DNA from 3 places in the Streptomyces sp. 3N207 genome. Region 3 is predicted to be linked to each of the others. Evidence: riboswitches for the same ligand, from Rfam matches in the RefSeq annotation. Region 3 holds a riboswitch; each other region holds the start of a gene.
What was found. A riboswitch is a leader RNA that binds a small molecule or an ion and turns the genes downstream of it on or off. The one in region 3 is predicted to bind cobalamin.
Positions count from the first base shown of each region.

Region 1: linked by a shared signal. The riboswitch ahead of metE (5-methyltetrahydropteroyltriglutamate--homocysteine S-methyltransferase) and the one ahead of ACTWP9_RS15345 (cobalamin biosynthesis protein) in region 3 are both predicted to bind cobalamin.
Region 2: linked by a shared signal. The riboswitch ahead of ACTWP9_RS17895 (ABC transporter substrate-binding protein) and the one ahead of ACTWP9_RS15345 (cobalamin biosynthesis protein) in region 3 are both predicted to bind cobalamin.

Region 1 covers NZ_JBQQBV010000002.1:475,772-483,520, forward strand. Annotated here, with positions in the region: gene ACTWP9_RS04880 (phosphorylase family protein) at 1-145, shown strand, start outside; gene hpnH (adenosyl-hopene transferase HpnH) at 153-1,175, shown strand; gene ACTWP9_RS04890 (hypothetical protein) at 1,203-1,376, shown strand; gene ACTWP9_RS04895 (aspartate aminotransferase family protein) at 1,373-2,755, shown strand; gene metE (5-methyltetrahydropteroyltriglutamate--homocysteine S-methyltransferase) at 2,864-5,209, opposite strand; cobalamin riboswitch at 5,378-5,597, opposite strand; gene ACTWP9_RS04905 (tyrosine-protein phosphatase) at 5,857-6,666, opposite strand; gene ACTWP9_RS04910 (MFS transporter) at 6,977-7,749, shown strand, end outside.
Region 2 covers NZ_JBQQBV010000010.1:202,419-210,167, reverse strand. Annotated here, with positions in the region: gene ACTWP9_RS17920 (DUF5685 family protein) at 1-2, opposite strand, end outside; gene ACTWP9_RS17915 (hypothetical protein) at 132-500, shown strand; gene thrS (threonine--tRNA ligase) at 735-1,961, shown strand; gene ACTWP9_RS17905 (ABC transporter ATP-binding protein) at 1,981-2,796, opposite strand; gene ACTWP9_RS17900 (FecCD family ABC transporter permease) at 2,793-3,809, opposite strand; gene ACTWP9_RS17895 (ABC transporter substrate-binding protein) at 4,052-5,092, opposite strand; cobalamin riboswitch at 5,159-5,340, opposite strand; gene ACTWP9_RS17890 (DUF7873 family protein) at 5,791-6,522, opposite strand; gene ACTWP9_RS17885 (terpene synthase family protein) at 6,683-7,749, shown strand, end outside.
Region 3 covers NZ_JBQQBV010000008.1:252,856-260,604, forward strand. Annotated here, with positions in the region: gene ACTWP9_RS15340 (cobyric acid synthase) at 1-1,561, opposite strand, end outside; gene ACTWP9_RS15345 (cobalamin biosynthesis protein) at 1,558-2,550, opposite strand; cobalamin riboswitch at 2,738-2,859, opposite strand; gene ACTWP9_RS15350 (hypothetical protein) at 3,159-3,371, opposite strand; gene ACTWP9_RS15355 (inorganic phosphate transporter) at 3,389-4,717, opposite strand; gene ACTWP9_RS15360 (alpha/beta hydrolase) at 5,064-6,221, shown strand; gene ACTWP9_RS15365 (hypothetical protein) at 6,364-7,749, shown strand, end outside.

The DNA of each region.
Region 1 (7,749 bases), on a different contig from region 3:
CGTACGGGTGGTGGTGGACGCTCCGGGCCATGAACTGATCCGCATCGGGACACTGCGGGGTGGAATATCGGCATTCCGCGTCCTTCGCGGTGTCCTGCCCGCATTCCTTGAATGGCACCGATCCCTGCTGCTCCCCTGGAGGTGAGCCAGAAATGGCCATGCCGCTCCGCCAGACACTCCGTATCGGGACGTATCTCTTTCAGCAGAAGCTCCGCAAGCGGGAGAAGTTCCCCCTCATCGTCGAGCTCGAGCCGCTCTTCGCGTGCAATCTCAAGTGCGAGGGCTGCGGAAAGATCCAGCACCCGGCCGGGGTGCTCAAGCAGCGGATGCCGGTGGCGCAGGCGGTGGGGGCCGTACTGGAGTCCGGGGCGCCGATGGTCTCCATCGCGGGCGGCGAGCCGCTGATGCACCCGCAGATCGGGGAAATCGTGCGGCAGCTGGTTGCCCGGCGGAAATACGTTTTTCTCTGTACCAATGCCATGCTGCTCCGCAAGAAGCTGGACGAGTTCAAGCCTTCTCCCTATTTCGCGTTCGCTGTGCACATCGACGGCCTTCGTGAGCGGCACGACGAATCCGTGGCGAAGGAGGGCGTGTTCGACGAGGCGGTCGCGGCGATGAAGGAGGCCAAGCGACGCGGATTCCGCGTCACCACGAACTCCACCTTCTTCAACACCGACACCGCGCAGACCGTCATCGAGGTACTCAACTACCTCAACGACGAACTGAAGGTGGACGAGATGATGGTCTCGCCCGCCTACGCCTACGAAAAGGCACCCGACCAGGAGCACTTCCTCGGCGTCGAGCAGACCAGGGAGCTGTTCAAGAAGGCGTTCGCCGGGGGCAACAGGGAGCGGTGGCGGCTCAACCACAGCCCGCTTTTCCTCGACTTCCTGGAGGGCAAGGCCGACTTCGACTGCACCGCCTGGGCCATCCCCAACTACTCCCTCTTCGGCTGGCAGCGCCCCTGCTATCTGATGAGCGACGGCTATGTGCCCACCTACCGGGAGCTGGTCGAGGAGACGGACTGGGAGAAGTACGGCCGCGGCAAGGACCCCCGCTGCGCCAACTGCATGGCGCACTGCGGATACGAGCCGACCGCTGTGCTGGCCACCATGGGCTCCCTCAGGGAGTCCCTGCGCGCTGCCCGCGAGACTGCAGGCAGCGCGTCACACTGACAATTCGCCGGAGCAGGGGGGCCGACCATGTCCTTGCTGGAGTCCATCGACGGGCCACGCGACCTCGACGCACTGTCCGAAGAGCAGCTGGAGAAGCGCGACCGGGCCCGGCGCGCCCACCGGGAGCTGGAGCGGGGGAGCGGCCGGCGGGGCGCGGCACGGGTGGGCGTGGCGCGCACGGGTGAGGGGAGTATGGCGTGACCGGCTTCGACCTGACGAAGCTGCTGGCCGAGCGGAGCGCCGAGCGCTACGAGCTGCACATGCGCCATCTCAACCACCAGCTGCCGCGCATGCTGCACACCATCGGCTTCGACAAGGTCTACGAGCGTGCCGAGGGCGCCTACTTCTACGACGCCGAGGGCAACGACTATCTCGACATGCTCGCCGGGTTCGGCGTCATGGGAGTGGGCCGCCACCATCCCGTCGTACGGCAGGCGCTGCACGATGTGCTGGACGCGCAGCTGGCCGACCTCACCCGCTTCGACTGCCAGCCGCTGCCCGGGCTGCTGGCCGAGAAACTCCTCTCGTACGCGCCCGGGCTCGACCGGGTCTTCTTCGGCAACAGCGGCACCGAGGCCGTGGAGACCGCGCTCAAGTTCGCCCGCTACGCCACCGGCAGGCCCAGAGTGCTGTACTGCGCCCACGCCTTCCACGGGCTGACCACCGGTTCGCTCTCCGTCAACGGCGAGGACGGCTTCCGCGACGGGTTCGCACCGCTGCTGCCCGACACCCCCGTTCCGCTGGGCGACCTGGCCGCGCTGGAGCGGGAGTTGCGCAAGAAGGACGTGGCCGCGCTGGTCGTCGAGCCCATCCAGGGCAAGGGCGTGCACGCGGCCCCGCCCGGCTATCTGCGCGCTGCCCGCGAACTGCTGCACAAGTACGGGGCGCTGCTGATCGCCGACGAGGTGCAGACGGGGCTGGGCCGCACCGGCGACTTCTTCGCCTACCAGTACGAGAAGGACGTCGACCCCGATCTGGTGTGTGTGGCCAAGTCGCTCTCCGGCGGCTACGTCCCGGTCGGTGCGACGCTCGGCAAGGAGTGGATCTTCAAGAAGGTCTACTCGTCCATGGACCGGGTACTCGTCCACTCCGCCAGCTTCGGCTCCAACGCGCAGGCCATGGCGGCGGGCCTGGCCACCCTCGCCGTCATGGACGACGAACGCCTCACCGAGAGCGCCCGCCGTACCGGCGATCTGCTGCGCACCCGGCTCGCGGCGCTCGTGGACAGCTACGAGCTGCTGCACGAGGTGCGCGGCCGCGGGCTGATGATCGGCATCGAGTTCGGCAGGCCCCGGTCGCTGAAGCTGCGCAGCCGCTGGGCGATGCTCCAGGCCGCGCGCAAGGGGCTGTTCGCGCAGATGGTCGTGGTCCCGCTGTTGCAGAAGCACCGCATCCTCACCCAGGTCTCCGGGGACCATCTGGAGGTCATCAAGCTGATCCCGCCGCTGGTGATCGGCGAGGAGGAAGTGGACCGCTTTGTGGACGCGTTCACCCAGGTCATGGACGATGCGCACAGTGGTGGCGGCCTCATGTGGGACTTCGGGCGCACGCTGGTCCGCCAAGCGGTGGCCCATCGCTGAGGGGGCTGCCCCTGGCGGTCGGTTGCGGGCTGCGGGTTGTTCGTGGCTGGTCGCGCAGTTCCCCGCGCCCCTTCGGGGCGCGGGGAACTGCGCCAGCAGAGCAGGGGATCAGCTCTGGCGGGGGAGTTCCTTCCGCACCGTGCGGGCCGCGGTCACCAGGTTTTCCAGTGAGGCCCTGGTTTCGGTCCAGCCGCGGGTCTTCAGGCCGCAGTCAGGGTTGACCCAGAGCCGTTCGGCCGGGATGGCCTCCAGGCCCTTGCGGAGGAGCGCCGCCATTTCCTCGGCTCCCGGGACCCGCGGTGAGTGGATGTCGTACACACCGGGGCCCGCCTCACGCGGGTAGCCGTGGCCGGCCAGTTCGTCCGCGACCTGCATATGGGAGCGGGCGGCCTCCAGGCTGATGACATCGGCGTCCAGGGCGGCTATCGCTTCGATGATGTCGCCGAACTCCGCGTAGCACATATGGGTGTGGATCTGGGTGTCCGGGCGCACACCGCTGGTGGTGAGCCGGAACGCCGCCGTCGCCCACGCCAGATAACCGGGCCGGTCGGCGGTGCGCAGCGGCAGCGTCTCGCGCAGGGCCGGCTCGTCGACCTGAATGACGGCGGTCCCCGCGGCCTCCAGCTCGCAGACCTCGTCGCGCAGCGCCAGGGCCACCTGGCGCGCCGTCTCGGACACCGGCTGGTCGTCCCGTACGAACGACCAGGCGAGCATGGTCACCGGGCCGGTGAGCATGCCCTTGACCGGGCGGGAGGTCAGCGACTGGGCGTACCGCGTCCAGCGGACCGACAACGGCCGCCGGCGCGCGACGTCGCCCGCGAGGATCGGCGGGCGCACATAGCGGGTGCCGTACGACTGGACCCAGCCGTGCCGGGTGGCGAGGTAGCCGGTGAGCTGTTCGGCGAAGTACTGCACCATGTCGTTGCGTTCGGGCTCACCGTGCACCAGCACATCGAGCCCGGCGCGCTCCTGGAAGCCGACCACCTCGCGGATCTCGGCCGCGATCCGCTCCTCGTAGGCGGCCTCGTCGATCCGGCCGGCCCGCAGGTCGGCACGGGCCGCACGCAGCTCGGCCGTCTGCGGGAACGACCCGATGGTGGTGGTCGGCAGCGGCGGCAGACCGAGCCGGGTGCGCTGCGCCGCCGTGCGCTGTGCGTACGGCAGCGCCCGCCGGGTGTCCGCGTCGGCTACGGCGGCTGAGCGGGCCCGTACGGTCTTGTCGTGCGTGAGCGGTGAGGCCGCACGGGAGGCCAGATCGGCGCGGTTGGCGGCGAGCTCGGCGCCGATCGCGCCGGTCCCCTCGGACAGCCCGCGCGCCAGCGTGACCGCCTCGGCCGCCTTCTGCCGCGCGAACGCCAGCCAGCGGGCCACCTGCGGGTCGATATGGCGCTCGGCGCGGGCGTCCAGCGGCACGTGCAGCAGCGAGCAGGAGGCCGCCACATCCACCCGCTCGGCGAGGCCCAGCAGAGTGGCGAGGGTGGCGATGGACCGCTCGTAGTCGTTGATCCACACATTGCGGCCGTCGATCACGCCCGCGACCAGCCGCTTCCCGGGCAGCCCGCCGACCGCGGCGAGCGCGTCCAGGTTGCCGGCGGCCGGGCCCGTGAAGTCCAGCGCCAGGCCCTCCACGGGTGCCTTCGCCAGCACCGGCAGCGCCTCGCCGAGCCGGTCGAAGTAGGAGGCGACCAGCAGGCGGGGCCGGTCGCTGAGCGTACCGACCGCTCGGTATGCCTGTGCTGCCGCCTCCAGCTCGGCAGGCGTACGGTCCTGCACCAGCGCGGGCTCGTCAAGCTGCACCCACTGGGCGCCCGCGGCGCGCAGGTCGGCGAGCACTTCGGCGTAGACCGGCAGCAGCCGCTCCAGCAGTGTCAGCGGCTCGAAGTCGGGGGCGACGCCCGGCGCCGGTTTGGCCAGCAGAAGGTAGGTGACGGGCCCGACGAGCACCGGCCGGGCCGCCCTCAGGCCCAGCGCGAGGGCTTCCTTCAGCTCGGCGGTCTGCTTGCTCGCGTCAGCGCGGAAGACCGTGCCCGGTCCGAGCTCGGGCACCAGGTAGTGGTAGTTGGTGTCGAACCACTTGGTCATCTCCAGCGGCGCGGCGTCCTGCGTGCCGCGGGCCATGGCGAAGTACCCGGCCAACGGGTCCGCCGCCACGGCCTCCCGGTGCCGCTCGGGGAGGGCGCCGACCATGACGGTGGTGTCCAGCATGTGGTCGTAGTACGAGAAATCTCCGGTGGGCACCTCGTGGATGCCCGCCTCCGCCAGCTGCCGCCAGTTGGCGCTGCGCAGTCCGGCGGCCGTGGAGTGCAGGGCCTCGGCGGTGACGCGGCCCTTCCAGTAGCCCTCGATCGCCTTCTTCAGTTCGCGGTTCGGCCCCTGGCGGGGATAGCCGTGCACCGTGGCACGCACCGGTGCGGGCGGGGGAGTGGTGGCCGGGTTCGCTGCTGTCGCTGTCACGCAACTCTCCTTCGCGAGATGTCTCCAGCGCTCCCGGAAGAACGGGACGAGGATGCGAAGGGGGAGACCGCACGGAAGACGGAGCCGACGCGTGGCTGGTGTCCGCCGCCTTGTGCGCTGTGCTCTCCGACCCGCCCTCGAGGTCTCCGGGAGGACCGTACGCGTGTGGACGCGTACGGGCAGCGGGCAGGTCTTCGGACTCGCGGGCGCGCCTGCCGGTCTCCCGGCGGGCACCTACTGGCCGTCGCTTCCCGGACCGTCGGTCCAGTGCGTATGACGGCGGTCGTTCCCACTCACCGCTGCGGGGCAGTCCCGGATTTGCACCGGGTTCCCTCTTACGACGCCTCCCGTCTGGCGGACGGGGCGAACCAGCTGCGCGGCCCAGCATAGCTGGGGGGCCGTCGCGGGAGGGCTGGCCCGCGATTCCCGTGCGGGGTCGCCCCCTGCTGCGCTTGGGCAGTCTGCTCCCCCAGCCTCCGGCCGGGAGGTGCCCCCAGGGCGCAGGGTGGGCAAGCGCAGCACCGGCCACCGGGCCGCACCCGAGGGGCGCCCGCTGCGGGGTGCGGGGTGCGGCCGTCGCGCGGGTGCGGCCGCTTGTGCCCACCCGTTCCGCCCGTTGCGGAACGCCTGCCCACAAGCTAGTTGGCTCAGGGTTCCAGCAGGCGGGACTGCAGCCTGGTGCGGGTGGCGGGGGAGACTTTGAGGGCCTCCGTCAAATAGGTGTCCGCGTCGCCCCAGGTCTCGTCGATGGTGGCGAAGGCCGCGTGGAGGTAGGCGGCGCGGGCGTCGAAGAGAGGGGCGAGGAGTTCCAGGACCTCGGGGGACATTCCGGCCTTGGACTTGCTGCTGCGGTAGATCTTGTAGCGCCGGTGCGGCTGGTTGGACTGGAGGTAGTCCTCCTCGATGGCGGCCCGCTCGACGCCGAGCGCCAGCAGCGTGACGGCGATCGACAGACCGGCCCGGTCCTTGCCCGCGGCGCAGTGCATCAGGGCGGGCACGCTGTCCTCGGCGAGGGCATGCAGGATGCGGCTGTGCTCGGCGGTGCGCTCGCGGATCATGGTGCGGTAGGAGTCGGTCATCCGCTGGGCGGCGAGGCCGTCCCCGAGTATCGCCCGCAGCTGGTCCAGCTCGCCGTCCCGCACCAGCCGCCAGAACTCGGCCCCGTCGGCCGGGTCGGAGAGCGGGAGATTGACGTTGCGGACGCCCGGAAGCTCGATGTCGGGGCCGTCGAGCGCCTGGTCGGTGGAGTTGCGGAAGTCGAAGACCGTGTGCAGTTCGAGCTCGCCGAGGAAGGCGGCGTCCTCCGGCGTCGCGTGTGCCAGGTGCCCGCTGCGGAAGAGCATCCCGCGCCGCACTCGGCGCCCGTCCACCGTCGGCAGACCCCCGACGTCCCGGAAATTCCGTACCCCGGTCAGCACCGTATCGGCGGACTCCACACTCACGCGCGCTCCTAGCATTTGCGACGACCGTCCGTTCGACCATAAGGCATGGATGCCTGAGGCGATCAGCCCTTGGATGCGTGCACCCGACCGTAGCCTGACGGTGACTCAGGGTGATGATGAGGCCGGGTGTGATTCACCCCGTACGCGGCGCCGATCGATGGCGATACAGCCACGCTCACCACCCCCATGCCGCAGTGGTTCGGATGTGAACAATTCCATGAGCATCGGCGGCAGAACGCCGGGCTCGCGGTAGCCTCCGCGTATCGCCCAACTCCCTTTGCACTGCCGCGTATTCGGCTCACGCCCTACATGCGAGGAGTCTGGATTGAGTCACCTGCATTGGCGTGTGCGCGCTCTTGTGGGCGCGTATGCGGTGTCCGTCTACGGCAATTTTCTCAATCTGATCGCGTTGAGCCTGTTCACCTACGAGGTCACGGGGAGCGGTCTCGGTCTGGGCCTGCTCATGGCGCTGCGGTTGTTCGCGGGTGTGCTGGCGGGGCTGGGGGCCGGGGCGCTGGCGGGCAGGGTGGGGCGCAGAGTCCTGATGATCGGTGCGGATCTCGTCCAGGCGGCGGCCATGGTGGTTCTCGCGCTGTGTGCGACGGGGTCGGCTCCGGTGTGGCTGCTGGCTGTCGTCGTGGTGGTGCTCGGTGCCGGAAACACGTTCTTCACCGTCGGACTGCGCAGCGCGGTCCCGGTGATTGTGGGGCAGGAGGCGCGGGTTCGGGCCAACGGGCAGTTGGCTACGGCTCGTTCTCTTGCCACCGTGGCGGGTTTCGCTTCGGCCGCCCCGGTCATCGAATTGGCAGGCCACAGCGCCGCGTTCGCCGTGAACGCGGCCAGTTTCCTGGTGTCCGCGGTGGCGTTGTCGCTGCTGCGGCCCCGTATGGAGGAAGACCGGTCGGCTCCGCAGACCGTGCCGAAGCCGGGAGCCGCATCTCTGCGGCAGGTGCTGAGCGCGGTGCCCGCCCTGCTGCTCGGCATGGTCCTGCTGCGGGGCGTCGACGCGCTCGCCTCTTCGTCACACAACGTGGCTCTTCCCATGGTGGCCGAGGTGGAGTCGCCGGGGGACCCGGCCATGTTCATGACGCAGTTCTG
Region 2 (7,749 bases), on a different contig from region 3:
ACGAGCTCCCCCGTACGTGACTCGACTGCTGCGGTGCTTGTGCAGTGCGGCGATCGTACCCACCGGCCTAACCGCCACTTCCGGGCCCCCGCAAGAGCAACGGGACGGTGCTCGGTAGCGTCTTGCGGGGTATGCCCGCTGTTCTGGTCCTCGGTTTCGACCCGCACACTGTTCCCGGCGTGGACGGATACGCCCTGCACGCCGCTCTCGACGAGGAGTTGGCCCGGTTCGCGGAACTCTCCGTCGACGCGTCCGTGGCAGTGGTGGCCGCCCACGGGCCCGACGAGTCCGTATTCAGGACCGCGCTGTCCGAGCGCGAGTGGGATGTCGTCGTCATCGGCGGCGGCATCCGGAAGCCGGAGCCCGCACTGCTCTTCTTCGAGCGGGTCGTCAATCTGGTGCACCGGCACGCTCCCGGCGCCGCCATCGCCTTCAACACCAGTATCGGCGACAGCGTCGAGGCGGCCCGGCGGTGGCTGCCCTCCGTGCCCTCCTCCTGAGCCCGGCCGTCGCCGGGAAGATCCCGTCGCTGGGAAACCCCACGACCCATCGAGGGAAGCTCTGCTACGTTCCCTTCATGCAGCGCGCCGTACGTATCGCGAGGACGACGACGCCGGACCCAGTCCCGGCGCGCTGACCGACGTACAGACGTACACCGAAGCCCCGGGCCGAGCGCCCGGGGCTTCGTCGTTCGCTCCCTCGGGCGCCCGCCCGCACCCCCGAGGGAGAAGCACATGACCGCCGCCCGCCACGACCACCGTTCGCTCGGCCGCGAGTTGGGCCTCTTCGGTACCGATCCGCTGATCGGGGCCGGTCTGCCGTACTGGCTGCCGGACGGGGCCACCGTCCGGCACGAGCTGGAGGAGTACGTTCGTACCGCCGAGCGCCGCGCGGGCTACCAGCATGTGTACTCGCCGGTGCTGGGGAAAAAGGAGCTGTACGAACTCTCCGGGCACTGGGCGCACTACGCCGACGACATGTTCCCTCCCTTGGAAGCGGGCGACGGGGAACAGCTCGTGCTCCGGCCCAGCCTGTGCCCGCACCACGCGGTCATCTACCGGTCCCGCTCCCACAGTTACCGCGAACTTCCGCTGCGTATGGCGGAGCTGGGCGCCATGTACCGGTCCGAGCGCTCCGGCGTGCTCGGCGGACTGACCCGGGTACGGGCCATCCAGCTGAACGACGCGCACATCTTCTGCACCCTCGACCAGGTCGCCGCCGAGGCGCGGGCGGCGCTGGAGCTGATCGGCGACGCATACCGGGCGGTCGGTATCGAGTCGGCCCGCTACCGGCTCTCCCTCCCGGCCCCGGGCGGCAAGTACGTGGCCGACCCGGGCAAATGGCGGCAGGCCACCGCGCTGCTGACCGAGGTGCTGGACGAGGCGGGGCTGCCGTACGAGGCGGCGGAGGGCGAGGCCGCCTTCTACGGGCCGAAGATCGATGTGCAGATCGCCGACGCCGCGGGCCGGGAAGCGACCCTCTCCACCGTCCAGGTCGACCTCCACCAGCCCGAACGCTTCGACCTGCACTACATCGGCGCGGACGGCGCCAAGCACCGGCCCGTGATGGTGCACCGGGCCGTCATCGGCAGCGTCGAACGTGCCGTCGCGCAGCTGATCGAGGTGCACGGCGGCGCCTTCCCCGGCTGGCTGGCGCCCACCCAGATCGTCGTGCTGCCGGTGTCCGAGGCGGAGGTTCCGGACGGCGAGGCGCTGGTGCGGCGCTGCGCCGCCGCCGGTCTGCGCGCCGAGCTCGCCGCACCGGAACGCGGCAGCCTGGGCGCCCGGGTGCGGGAAGCGCGCCTCGTGCCGTACCAGGCGGTGATCGGCGCCCGGGAGGCCGCCGACGGCCGGCTCGCGCTGCGGCTGCGCGACGGTCGCCGCCTCGACCCGCTGCCGATCGACGAGGCCCTCGCCCGGATCACCGCTCTCGTGGGGCGGCACAGCACCGAACTGTGGTGAACGCGGCCGGTTATGAATGCTATTTCGAGGTGATGTCGGCAGGCTCGAGCGGCACCGGCGGCTCCATGGGCTCCGGGGGCAGGAAGCGCACCGAGGGCCGCCCGTCCGGGCCGTGCGGCATCACCACCGAGCGCACCCCGTAGACGTCGGCCACCATCCGCTCCGTCAGAACCTCGCCCGGCGGACCCGCCGCCACCACCCGGCCCTGCCGCAGCACCACCAGGTGGTCGCAGAACATCGCCGCCAGGTTGAGGTCGTGCAGGGCGATCACGCTGGTGACGGGCGTACGGACGACGAGCGCCAGCAGCTCCAGCTGGTACTGGACGTCGAGGTGGTTGGTGGGCTCGTCCAGCAGCAGCTCGCTCGGCCGCTGCGCCAGCGCGCGGGCGATCTGCACCCGCTGCCGTTCGCCGCCCGAGAGGCTGTGCCAGGGCTGATCGAGCCGGTCGGCCAGCCCGGTGTGTACGGCAGCCTCCAGCACGGCCGTCTCGTCCTCGGCCCGCTGCCCCGACCAGATGCCGCGGTGCGGGATGCGGCCGAGCCGTACGACATCGCCGACGGTCAGCTCCACGCCGGTCTCCGCATGCTGCTCGACGACGGCCACCCGACGGGCCACAGCGCGGCGCCCCAGCTCGCGCAGCGGTCTGCCGTCAAGGGTGACCACTCCCGAGGCGGTCGGCCGGATGCCCGCCAGCAGCCGCAACAGCGTGGACTTTCCCGAGCCGTTGGGCCCCAGCAGCCCCACCGTCTGGCCGGGCTGCGGATCCAGGCTCACCCCGTCGACGATCAGCCGCCCCCCTGCCTGCCAGGACACCGAGTGCGCACTCAGGCTCACAGCCCCGCACCTCCGCCTACGCCGTGCGCCCTGCCGCGCCGCCCCCGGTGCAGGATCACCACGAAGGCCGGCACCCCCAGCAGCGAGGTCGCCACTCCGACCGGCAGCTCACGCGGGTCCAGCAGGGTGCGCGCCGCGGTGTCGACCCACACCAGGAAGACCGCGCCCACCAGGGCCGTCACCGGCAGCAGCCGCCGGTGCGCCGGCCCGGTCAGCGCGCGGGCCGCGTGCGGCAGCACCAGCCCCACGAAGCCGATCGCGCCCGACGAGCTGACCAGTACCGCCGTCAGCAGCGCAGTGACCAGCAGCAGCGTCAGCCGCACCCGCCGCACCGGTACGCCCAGCGAGGCGGCGGCCTCCTGCCCGAAGGCGAAGGCGTCCAGCGCGTCGGCCCGCGCCAGGCACACCACCAGCGCCAGCCCCAACGCGCCCGCGCCCAGCGCCACCTCACCCCAGTCGGCCGAGCCCAGCGAGCCCAGCAGCCAGAACAGCACCCCGCGGGTCTGCTCGGCGTCGGCCGAGGTGAAGACGATCAGCGAGGTCAGCGCCGAGAACAGCTGCATTCCGGCGATGCCCGACAACAGCACCCGGTCCGTCGTACCGCCCGAGGTGTGCGCCAGCAGCAGCACCAGCCCGAACGAGAGTGCGGCGCCCGCGAAAGCGCCCGCCGACAACGAGAGGGCGCCGCCGCCCACGCCGAGCACCACCACGGCGACCGCCCCGGTGGAGGCGCCGGAGGAGACGCCCAGCACGAAGGGGTCGGCAAGCGGGTTGCGGAGCAGTGACTGGAGGACGGCGCCGCACAGCCCGAGGCCGGCGCCGCACAGTGCGGCCAGCAGGGCGCGGGGGAGGCGCAGTTCCAAGATGATGCCCTCGCGCAGTGGTGAGACCCCTGCATCGGCGCCGCCCAGTCCTTCTATGACGACCAGCCATACGTCGGTTACGCCGATACGGGCCTGCCCGGCGGTGATGGCCAGGGCCACTGACGCCGCGAGGGCGAGCGCGGCGACCACGCACAGGAGGGCTGCGCCCTGCCCGGTGCGGAGCGCTCCGCTGAGGGGGTGCCCCTGCCTGAAGTTTGCGGGGTGCGGCTTGCGTTGTGGCTGATCGCGCAGTTCCCCGCGCCCCTGACGGGGCGCGTCCGCGTCCCCCGGCTGTGCTTGGGCAGTCTGCGCCAGGGGCGCAGGGTGGGCAAGCGCAGCCCCCGTTGCCGGGTCGGCAGCAGCTTCGGAGCTCCCGCCAGCCCGTTCCCCCCTCACTTCGCCAGCCCCAAATCTCGCAGTCCCCTTGCCACCTTCTCCACTCCCTCCACCGTGCGGATCGAGGGATTCATCGCGGCGCCGGGCAGCAGGATGTAGCGCTTGTGGCGGACTGCCGTCATATGGCGGGTGACCGGGTCGGACTCCAGCTTCCGGATCTTGGCCTTCGCGGTCTCCGCGGTCTGGTTCTTGCGGGTCAGATCGCCCAGCACGATCACATCGGGGTCCCGGTCGGCGACCGTCTCCCAGCCGATCTGCGGCCACTCGTCGTGGGTGTCGTCGAAGACGTTCTTCGCGCCCACCGCGCGGGTGATGATGCCCGGCGCCCCGCAGCAGCCCGCCAGATACGGCGACTCGGAGTTGGCGAACCAGTACATGACGGAGGTGCCGCGCGCGTCGGTGCCCCGGGTGGCCTTCGCCACCCGCGCCTTGAGGCCGGCCACCAGCCGCTCGCCGCGCTTCGGCACGCCGAACGCCTTCGCCAGGTCGCGGATCTCGCCGTAGACGGTGCTCAGCTCCAGCCGGCTGCTGCGCGCTCCGTCGCCGTTGGAGCCGGACTTCTTGGCGCAGTCGGCGGGGGAGAGGTAGGTGGGCACCCCGAGGTCGGCGAACTTGCCGCGCGGGGCGACGCCGCCCTTGTCGAGGGTGGCGGAGAAGGAGGCGGTCACCAGGTCCGGGTCCTTGTCGAGCACCTTCTCCAGCGCGGGGTAACCGTCGGCCAGCCGCGGGACCTTCGCGTTCTCCTCACCGAGCCCCTTCATGACCGGGTCGGTCCAGGTGCCGGTGCCCGCCATCCGGTCGCCCAGCCCGAGAGCGAGCAGGATCTCGGTCGAGCCCTGGTCGAGGGAGACGGCCCGCCGCGGGGGCCGCTGGAGGGTGACGTCCTGCCCGCAGTTGTGCAGCGTACGGGGGTAACCGGGGGCCGCGCCCTTGCCGGACGCCTCCGTCGGGGAGTCCCCGCCGCAGCCGGCGGCGCCCAGGACGAGTGCCAGGGCGAGGCCCGGCACGAGTACGCGGATACGGCGCGGTCGGCGCATGGCCAGGGGTTCCTTCTCCGTCAGAGGCCCAGTCGCGGGGCCCGGCGTGCCACCGTGCCCGGGGCAGTCCGAGCGCGGGTGCCAGCAGGTTTTCGGGCTCGGGACTGTGGGAGCGTGCGCCTTCCCAGGGACGTACGTCCCCAGTGGCCTCGTGCACGCCCCAGTCCCACACCGCTGCGCGTCAGCTCCGGATTCGCACCGGATTCCCTGACCCGTTCAAGGGTTTGACTGGCCGCTGAAACGTACCACGCGGGCGGCATCCCGCAGGAACCGGGAGAAACGACAAAAGGGACCCCGAGGCTTTACCCGGCCCCGGGGTCCTGGGTGCCGCTCGTTCACACGCACCGGCCTGTTGATGGGCGGATCGTTCGGCGATGCCCTTGCGTGGAGCCACTCCACCACGGCGCAGCGTGGATGCGCCGGCTGGGTTCGAACCAGCGTCTCAAGGTCGTCACCGCCCCGGTTGCCGGACGATGAGCGGCGATACTGAGCTTGGAGCGAGAGGTTGAGACTGACGGGCACCCTGTGTTCAGGACAGGGCGACCCGGGGGGTCACACATCAGCTTCAGCTTCAGCTTTGCGCTCCTGGCGCACCCGGTGACCGAAGGTCGCTGAAACCCTGGCCCCGGGGGACCCCGGCCGCCACGTCGTCGAAACGTGCGCCGGGGTGTCTGTGGTGGTGAGATGCCTCCTGGCTGTCAGTCGAAGAGGTAGCCGAAGACGGCGTCCCCGACGCGCTTGTCGGTGACCTCGGTCCCGTTGGCCTCCTCACGGGCGAACTTCACCGCGGCCGCCAGCTTGTCCAGCCGCTCCAGCAGCTCGTTGACCCGTCGTGCGGGCAGGGCGCCGGAGTACTTGACCGTGGTCCAGTAGCCGACGGGGATGTCCTCGTAGTACACCTCGACCTGGGCCGGGTGCTTCTCCGTGGCCTCCGCCTTCACATGGTTGCGCGGCACCTTCTTGGTGCGCACCGTACGGACCTGCTCGGTCTTCCACCAGTCCGTGGAGGGGTCCTTCTCCCACGCCTCCGCGCCGTCCAGCACCGGCAGCTTCCGCAGGAAGGAGCCGAGCTCGCCCAGTTGCTTCTCCAGGAACAGCAGGTAGGAGACCGGCACTTCGGACAGGACGGTGCGTCCGTCGACGACGACGTCCGCACGAGCCGTGAGGTTCGCCCAGTCCTTCGTCGCCGTCACATCGAACAGCCGGGTGAGGATCTTCGCCGTTTCCTTCAGCACATCCTCGGCCTTGACCTGGACCCGCGTCGACTCCGGCGGAAGCTGCTCGCCCTCTTCGTCCTTGGGCTGGTACGTACGCGAGATACCGGCCAGCATCTGGGGCTTCGCCAGCCCGTGCTGTGCCTGCGCCAGGTCCTGGACCACCTTGGACTTGACGCCTTTCTCGACTGCGATGATCTGATTCAGCTTCGCCACGAACGCGAAGCTAGCAGTCCGATCCTCAGCCGTTCCAGGCATTTTGTTCGACGACTTCGTAACAGGCGGGGTCCCACGTCCGAGTGAAAATGGATGTTCGTCAGCTTGGGCCGGGTAGGCCAAGTCAGCTACCGATCCGACGAGCTGGGGGACAGTGACGTTGTCGCAACCCTTCGAACTGCCCGACTTCTATGTGCCCTACCCGGCCCGGCTCAACCCGCACGTCGACCAGGCCCGGACCCATTCACGGGAGTGGGCACGGGAGATGGGGATGCTGGAGGGCTCGGGGATCTGGGACACCGCCGACCTGGACGCGCACGACTACGCGCTGCTGTGCGCCTACACCCATCCCGACGCCGAAGCGGACGATCTGGCGCTGGTCACCGACTGGTACGTGTGGGTCTTCTTCTTCGACGACCACTTCCTGGAGGAGTTCAAGCGCACCCAGGACCGGGCGGGCGGCAAGGCGTATCTGGACCGGCTGCCGCTGTTCATGCCGCTGGAGGACGTCCCGGCGTCCCCGGTGCCCGAACCCACCAACCCCGTCGAGGCGGGCCTGGCCGACCTGTGGGCCAGAACGGTGCCGTCGATGTCGGCCGACTGGCGCGCGCGGTTCGCCGTCAGCACCGAGAACCTGCTCAACGAGTCGCTGTGGGAGCTCTCCAACATCAACATCGGGCGGGTGCCGAACCCGGTCGAGTACATCGAGATGCGGCGCAAGGTCGGCGGTGCGCCGTGGTCGGCCGGGCTGGTGGAGTTCGCGGCGCACGCCGAGGTGCCCGCCGCCGTTGCCGCCTCCCGCCCGCTGTGCGTACTGCGCGACACCTTCTCCGACGCCGTCCATCTGCGCAACGACCTGTTCTCGTACCAGCGTGAGACGCAGGACGAGGGCGAGCTGTCCAACGGCGTACTCGTCCTGGAGACGTTCCTGGAGTGCGGCACCCAGGAGGCCGCCGACGCCGTCAATGACCTGCTCACCTCCCGCCTCCAGCAGTTCGAGCACACCGCGCTGACCGAAGTGCCTGCGCTCTGCGCCGACAAGGGCCTGGACCCGGCCGCGTGTGCCGATATCGCCGCCTATACCAAGGGACTTCAGGACTGGCAGTCCGGTGGCCACGAGTGGCACATGCGCTCCAGCCGCTATATGAACGGCGGCGGAGCGGGCGGCACCGGCCCGGCGCGGCTGCCGTTCGTCCCGGCCGGTCTCGGCACCTCGGCGGCCGACGT
Region 3 (7,749 bases):
GCGGTACGAACGGCAGGCCCTTGGGCACGCCGTCCTCGATGAGCCGCAGCAGCGCCGCCGTGTCCGCGTGCTCCTCGATCAGGTCGCCCAGCCGGTCGAGCTGTTCCTCGCGCAGTGCGGCGAACCGAGTGTCGGGCGCCGGTTCGAAGGCGCGGCCCGCGTCGGCGGCCACCTGGCGCAGAAAGGCGCGACGGAAGCCGTCCGACTCCAGCGAGCCGTGCCAGTGGGTGCCCCACACGCTCCCTACCCGGCAGCCGTCCAGCGGAGCACCCTCGGGGCCGCTCAGGAACGGCTCACCACCGTGCACATCCGCCACCCCGTGGTGGATCTCGTAGCCCTCCACCGGCTCGCCCAGCGCGATCCCGTGCGGCCGGGCCAGCGTCTTGTCCCGGTCGAACCGCACCCGCACCGGCAGCAGCCCGAGCCCGTCCACCACACCCGCGCGCGACTCGACCTCGTCCTCGATACGCTCGCCCAGCAGTTGGTAGCCGCCGCAGACACCCAGCACGGGCCGCCCCTCGGCCGCACGCCGCGCCAGCGCCCCGGCCAGGCCCCGTTCGCGTATCCACTCCAGCGCCTTGACCGTGCCCCGGGTGCCCGGCACCACCACCAGGTCGGCGTCGGCCAGTTCCTCCGGGCGGTCGCAGAACCGCACCACCACACCGGGTTCGGCAGCCAGCGCGTCCACATCGGTGAAGTTGGACATCAACGGCACCGGCAGCACGGCGACCCGCAGCACATCGGCCCCGTAGGGGGGCGCGACAGTGGACTCGCGTACGGTGCCGCGCAGCGAGACCCTCAGCCCGTCCTCCTCGTCGATGCCCAGCCCGTGCTGGAACGGCAGTACGCCCAGCGTGGGCCGTCCCGTCAGCCTGTGCAGCATCTCCAGGCCGGGCTCCAGCAGCGTGACGTCGCCGCGGAACTTGTTGACCAGGTAGCCCGCGAGCAGCGCCTGGTCCTCGGGTGCCAGCAGTGCCGTCGTACCGAAGAGCGAGGCGAACACCCCGCCGCGATCGATGTCGCCGACCACCAGCACCGGTAGCCGACAGGCGCGTGCCAGCCCCATGTTGACGATGTCGCTGCGCCGCAGATTGATCTCGGCGGGGCTGCCCGCGCCCTCGCAGATGACCGCGTCATGGGTGCTCCGCAGTTCCTCCAGACAGCCCGCGACGGTCTCCAGCAGCTCCGCACGCCCCCCGTGCCGTACATCGCCGCTGCCCTCCGGGTGGCGGCCGAAGTACCCCCGGGCCGACATCTCGCCGACCGCCTTACCCAGCAGTACGACCTGACTGGTGCGGTCGCCGCCCGGCTTCAGCAGCACCGGGTTCATCAGCGCGCTCGGCTCGACCCGTGCGGCAGCCGCCTGCATGGCCTGCGCGCGGCCGATCTCGGCGCCGTCGAGGGTGACGAACGAGTTCAGCGACATGTTCTGCGCCTTGAACGGCGCCACCCGCAGCCCCTTGCGGGCCAGCCAGCGGCAGATGCCCGCCGTCACCACGCTCTTGCCGGCGTCCGAGGTCGTCCCGGCGACCAGCAGCCCGCCTCCCGTACGCGCGCTCATCGCACCCCTCCCTCGCCGCGGCCACGCCCGAAGCGGCCTACTGCCGTGCGCACCAGACAACTTGTGGCCAGCGCCAACAGTCCTACCCGCCGCGACAGCCGCACAGCGCGCTCGATGTCCGCCGTGCGGACGGCCCGGCCGGGCGCGTTGAGGACGGGCCGGTGCTCCACCCGCCCCCCGTACGACAGCGTCCCGCCCAGCCGCACGCCCAGTGCGCCCGCGAACGACGCCTCTACGGGGCCCGCGTTGGGGCTGGGGTGGCGGTGCGCGTCGGCGCGCCAGGCGCGTACGGCACCGCGTGGGTCCGGCCCGGCGAACGCGGCCAGTACGGCGGTCAGCCGTGCCCCCGGCCAGCCCGCCACGTCGTCCAGCCGCGCGGCGGCCCAGCCGAACCGGCGGTGCCGCGGGGAGGTGTGCCCGACCATCGCGTCCAGTGTGTTGACAGCGCGGAAGCCCACCAGCCCGGGTACGCCCGCCAGCGCCCCCCACACCAGTGCTCCCACCACGGCGTCGGAGGTGTTCTCCGCGACCGACTCGACCACGGCGCGGGCCACTGCGGGCGCGTCCAGCCGCTGCGGGTCGCGTCCGCACAGCGCGGGCAGCCGTTCGCGTGCCAGCCCCAGGTCTCCCGCCTCCAGCGCGGCGCCCACGGCCCGGGCCTCGCGGGTCAGCGACGTACCCCCGAGGACGGCCCACGCGGTGGCGGCCGTCAGCGCGATGCCGGGCACCGGGGAACGGCCCGCTGCGGGGGAGGGGCTGCGTGCGGCACCGACCGTCTTCAGCGCGCCCGCTGCGGCGACGGCGCCCCCCGCGCAGAGGGCGACATAGAGCGCTCCCGCACCCCGGTGGTCGCGCCACATCCGGCGCTCCAGTGCCGCGGCCGCCCGCCCGAAGGCAGCGACGGGGTGGCCGCGCCGCGGATCACCGAGCAGCGCGTCGGCGGCGAACCCCAGCACAGTGCCGCGGACATGGACGTCACGGGCCCGCATCAGACGACGGTTCCGGCGCACGCATCCATGACGGCGGCAGTCGGGAGTCGTCCCGGCGGGAGTCCCCGGGGGTGCTCCCAGGGGGAGGCAGCAGGAGATACGGCAGCAACGGCTATGGCGACGGGGCCACGCATGGCGGTGTCCTCACTCAGGGTCCTCGCCCTGGCTCGACTCGACCGGCGGCGAGAGTCTCCTGGCTCCCGGATCCACACCGCCCCCGCCTTCCAGCCCGCGTGGGCCGTGGCTTCGTTGGAGGAGGCGCTCCCCGGTGACAGTGGCGGGACCGCGCCGGATTCGCACCGGCTTCCTCCCCATGCCGCCGTTTGGCACCCGGCAGTCCACCACGTTTGACCTGCGGTGGGCAAGCCGGACGTGGTGCTTGCGGCCGCGCGGACACCGCCGGACCCTCACCGTCGTGGCTTCCCGCCGCTGCGGCGGGAAAGAGTGGGGGCTCCGCCCCCACACCCCGGCGGAGTGCCAGGGGGCGTGGGAGGCGAAGCCCCGAACCCCTTCCCGCCGCAACGGCGGGCACTACAACGGCGAGGGTCCGGCGGAAGGATCGAGCTCCGCAACCACAGCGCGCGACTCCCTCACTCGCCGTGCAACGGCTACGCCGCGATCAGGTAGATGCCGTACGCCACCGCCGCCAGACACACGGCGTAGCAGGCGTAGGCGCCGGTACGCGCCAGCGACGAGGGGGCGTTGCCCGCGGTGCGGGGGGAGCCGGCGACGATGCCGAGGGTGAAGACGCCGACGAGTCCCACCGTCGCCGCCAGGCTGACGCCGAAGACCTGGCCGAGTGAGGCCCAGTCGATGTTCATGCGGTGGTCCCTTCTGCTTACCTGAAGCTGCTCGCCGACGCGGGGCGGCCGGTCGAACGCGCGGGCTCGGCCGCCGTCGTCTCCTCCGCGGCAACACCGGCCGCGCTCACTCCCGCCGGCGGCGGGGGCGGGGAGACGGCCCGGATGGCGTTGGTGACCACCCCGGCGGGCTCGGACTCGGGCTGCGGCTCCGGCTCAGCGGCCGGGCTCGGGATCTCCGCGGCCTGCGCGGCCACGGCGGGCTCGACCTCGTTGACGTTGGTGTGGTCCACCGGCGCGCGCCGGGAGCGGAGCCAGATGGCGCCGCAGAGCACGACGGCGAGGACGGCGACTGTCGTGACGCCCCAGTCGCCCTGCTTGGCCAGCAGCGCAGCACCGGCCGCGACCCCGCCGGCTGCAGGGAGGGTCAGCCCCCAGCCGATGAACATGCGGCCCGCCGTTCCCCACCGGACCACGCCGCCCTTGCGGCCGAGCCCTGAACCCATCACGGCGCCGGAGCACACATGCGTGGTGGAGAGGGAGAAGCCGATGTGCGAGGAGGCCAGGATGGTGGCCGCCGCGCTGGTCTGGGCTGCGAAGCCCTGCGGGGGCTGGATGTCGGTGATGCCCTTGCCCATCGTGCGGATGATGCGCCAGCCGCCGAGGTAGGTGCCCAGTGCGATGGCGAGCCCGGCGGAGGCGATCACCCACACCGGCGGGTCGGAGCCGGGCGCCAGGGCGCCGCCGGTGACCAGGGCCAGCGTGATGACACCCATGGTCTTCTGCGCGTCGTTGGTGCCGTGGGCGAGGGAGACCAGCGCCGCCGAGGTGATCTGCCCGGCGCGGTAGCCCTTCGCGGTCCGCTCCTCGTCGGCGTGCCGGGCGACCCGGTAGGTCAGCCGGGTGGCGCACACGGAGGCGATGCCGGCGACCAGGGGTGCGGCGAGCGCCGGGATGAGGACCTTCATGACGACGACGTCGCCGTTGACCGCGCCCATGCCGACGGCAGCGAGCGTGGCGCCGATCAGTCCGCCCATCAGCGCGTGCGAGGAGCTGGAGGGGAGCCCGGCGAGCCAGGTCAGCAGGTTCCAGATGATCGCGCCCACCAGTCCCGCGAAGATCACTTCGGGCTGGATGCCGGAACCTTCATCGATGATTCCTGAAGATATGGTCTTGGCCACCTCGATGGACAGAAAGGCCCCGAGGAGGTTGAGGACCGCGGACATGGCCACCGCCGCCCGAGGAGCCAGTGCCCCGGTGGAGATGGTTGTGGCCATGGCGTTGGCCGTGTCGTGGAAGCCGTTCGTGAAGTCGAACACCAAGGCCGTGACGATCACGATCCCGATGAGAAGCGTGATGTGTTCCATTCACCAGGCACAATCAGTTCGAGGGGCAATGACGTCGTGAACGTAAAGACGGCGAGTGAACGGAAGGTGAACTGAGGCAGGCATCGAAGTGTCGCCCCCTGACGCCTGTTGTGTGGGCCAGATCACACCGTAGGCCCGGCCGCTCCTCGGGGCCAAGGAAGACGCGTCCCGGCGCCGACACCAGATGTCTCCCGGAGGTCAACACGACGCGGCGCAAAGTCAGTTGGCGTGCCGGCCGACGCGCCGGTACGACCCGCCGCCAAGGCCCCCGCTCCTCCGGCCGGGTGTCACCCTCCCGGCCCGCCCCGCTGGTTTCGCACGCCCGATCGTGTCAACACTGACAACGATGCGTCTGCGAACCGCGGCACTGGCCGCCACCTCCGTGCTCGGTACCGGCGCGGCCACCCTGGCGGCCGGACGGTACGCCGCCGACGCAGCGCTGCGCCCGCCGCGCCCCCGGAGCGACGGCGGCAGCAGGGCCACCGCGGGGTTCGAGGGCACCCGGCTGACCGTGCACTCCCACGACGAGGGCCGGATCGCCATCACCCGCTCCCTTGCCGCCCGGCTGCCCGGTGTCTACGGACTGACCGGGTGCGGCGTCCACGCCGTCGTGGGGCCGGTGCTGGAGGAGGCGACGGCCGCAGAGCCCCGTCCGCACGCCGTCGTACGGGAACTGCGCCGTATCGACCGGGGCCGGCTCAGCGCCGGTGCCACCGTCCGCCTCACCCCGCAGGTGTACGTCGGCAACCCCGGCGAGGCCCTCGGTGCTGAGTACACCGACGTCGAGATCCCCGGCGAACTCGGGCCGCTGCCCGCCTGGTTCGTGCCCGGCGACCGCAACGCCTGGGTCATCACCGTGCACGGCCTCGGCGCCACCCGCGAGCACCCGCTGACGCTGCTCCCGTTCTACCGGCGCTACAGCGTCCCGGTGCTCGACATCGCCTACCGGGGCGACGCCGGCGCGCCCCCGCCGCTCGACGGCATCGGCCACCTGGGCAACTCCGAATGGCGGGACCTGGACGCCGCCATCCGTTACGCCGTCCAGAACGGCGCCCAGCGGCTGATCCTGCACGGCTGGTCCAGCGGCGCCACCATGGCCCTGCACGCCGCCGCCAACTCCCCGCTGCGGGACCGGGTGGCAGGGCTGGTGCTGGACTCGCCGGTGCTCGACTGGTCGCACACCGTGCGGGCGCTGGCGGTCTCCCGGGGCACCCCCCGTGCGCTGCTGCCGCTGGTGGTCCGCGCCGTCCAGGGCCGGGCCGGACTGCCCGAGACGCGCGACGCCGCGCTGGTCGACCCCGCGAAGCTGGCCGTGCCCACCCTGCTGCTGCACGGCCCAGCGGACACCATCGCCTCCTGGGACAGCTCCCGGGCACTGGCCGCGCACCGCCCGAAGCTCGTCTCCCTCCACAAGATCCCGCACGCCCCGCACGCCGCGATGTGGAACGCCGACCCGCACGGCTACGAGGAGAAGCTGCGCCGCTTCATCACGCCCTTCATGTGAGGCCGCCATACGGGCGACCATGTGAGGCAACGTCACGCTGAGCCCTTTTCAAGCACCCGCGTACACCTGGCCGGAGAAGGCGGACGACCGGAAACGGCACCCCAGGTTTGGGTTTCAACGGCACAGCGTGAAGACTGCTCCTGTGACGACGTCCCGTACCCCGGGGGACAACCGGCTCCGCCTCGTCCCCCGACAGCCCGTCGCCGCCGCCCGGCGCACTGTGACGACCAGGCGCTCCGCCAGGACGCCACCGCCCCCGGACGGTGTGCTGCCCCGCGACCAGCTTGCCCGGCACGCGCGTGCCTGCCTCGCAGACGCCGTCCGCGTGGCCCATTGGGCTGCCGAGACCGGCCGCTCCCCGCAGCCCGGGCCCGAGGCGGAACAGGCGGCCGAAGCGCTGCGGATGACCGTCCCGCTGGTGCGCACGCACTGGGACCGGGCCAAGCTGGCCGGCCTGATCGAACTCCACGGGGACACCGCCCGCGCCGGCTGGCGGCTGCGTGCCTGGGACCGTGACGACAGCGCCGTGCTGCGTGGCTGGGTCGCACTCTTCGACGCCTGGTCGCTGGCCCACCCCGCGCCGCTGCCGCACGAGCAGAGCCTGGTCGCGGAGATCGTCGAGGCGGTGCCGCAGTTCCTCTCCGTGATGCACCTGTCCGGCGGCCCCGTCACCTTCTCGCTGCTGCACGACCTGCTCGCCCAGCGCATCGCCGAGTTGCGGGCCGAGCGCGAGCAGGAGACGGGCCGCGCGATGGTCGGCGTCGCCCTGCCAGGACTGCTCGACTGGGCACTGGACGGGCTCTCCGCGGTCGGGGCGCTGACCCGCTGCCCGGACGAGGACCCCGCCGAGGAGACCGGCGTACGGCAGGGCTCCGCCGTCCTGACACCGCTCGGCAACTGGGCGGTGTGGACCAAGCTGGAGCAGATCTGCGTCGCCGCGCAGAGCCCGGCCGGGAACATCGAGCAGTCCGCCGAGGAGATGCTGCGCGGCTGCGCCCGGATGACCCCGGGTCCGGCCCGTGACGAGTACCGCGCCTGGCTCGCCGCGCGCCCCACCGGGCCGGCCGTCACCGAACTGCTGGAGGCGGCCCGGGGCGAGGACGCGCTCATCCGCGGGCTCGCCTTCGAGGCGCTGCGGGTGGTGGGTGCGCCCGCGGAGGAGGCCGTACAGGAGGCCGCGAAGGAGCCCACCCTGCGGCCGTACGCGCTGCTGTGGCTGGCCGAGCAGGCGGGCACGGACCCGGAGGACCTGGCAGGCGGTGCACCCGGCGTCCTCACCCGGCAGGAGGCGACCTGGCTGTGGGTGGACACCGCGGCGGCCGTCACCGATCACGGCGAGGAGCGGCTGCTGGTCGACCACCTGGGCACCGCCGTACAGGGGTCGGTGCCCAAGCTGCTGGAAGACGTCCGCGCCACCGGCCATCCGCGTACCGTCCAGGTCCTCGTCGCGCTCGCCGCGGCCCATCCGGACCCCGCGCTGGCCAAGGCCGTACGGCGGGCCGCCTTCCAGGTGCACACCGGCGGGGGG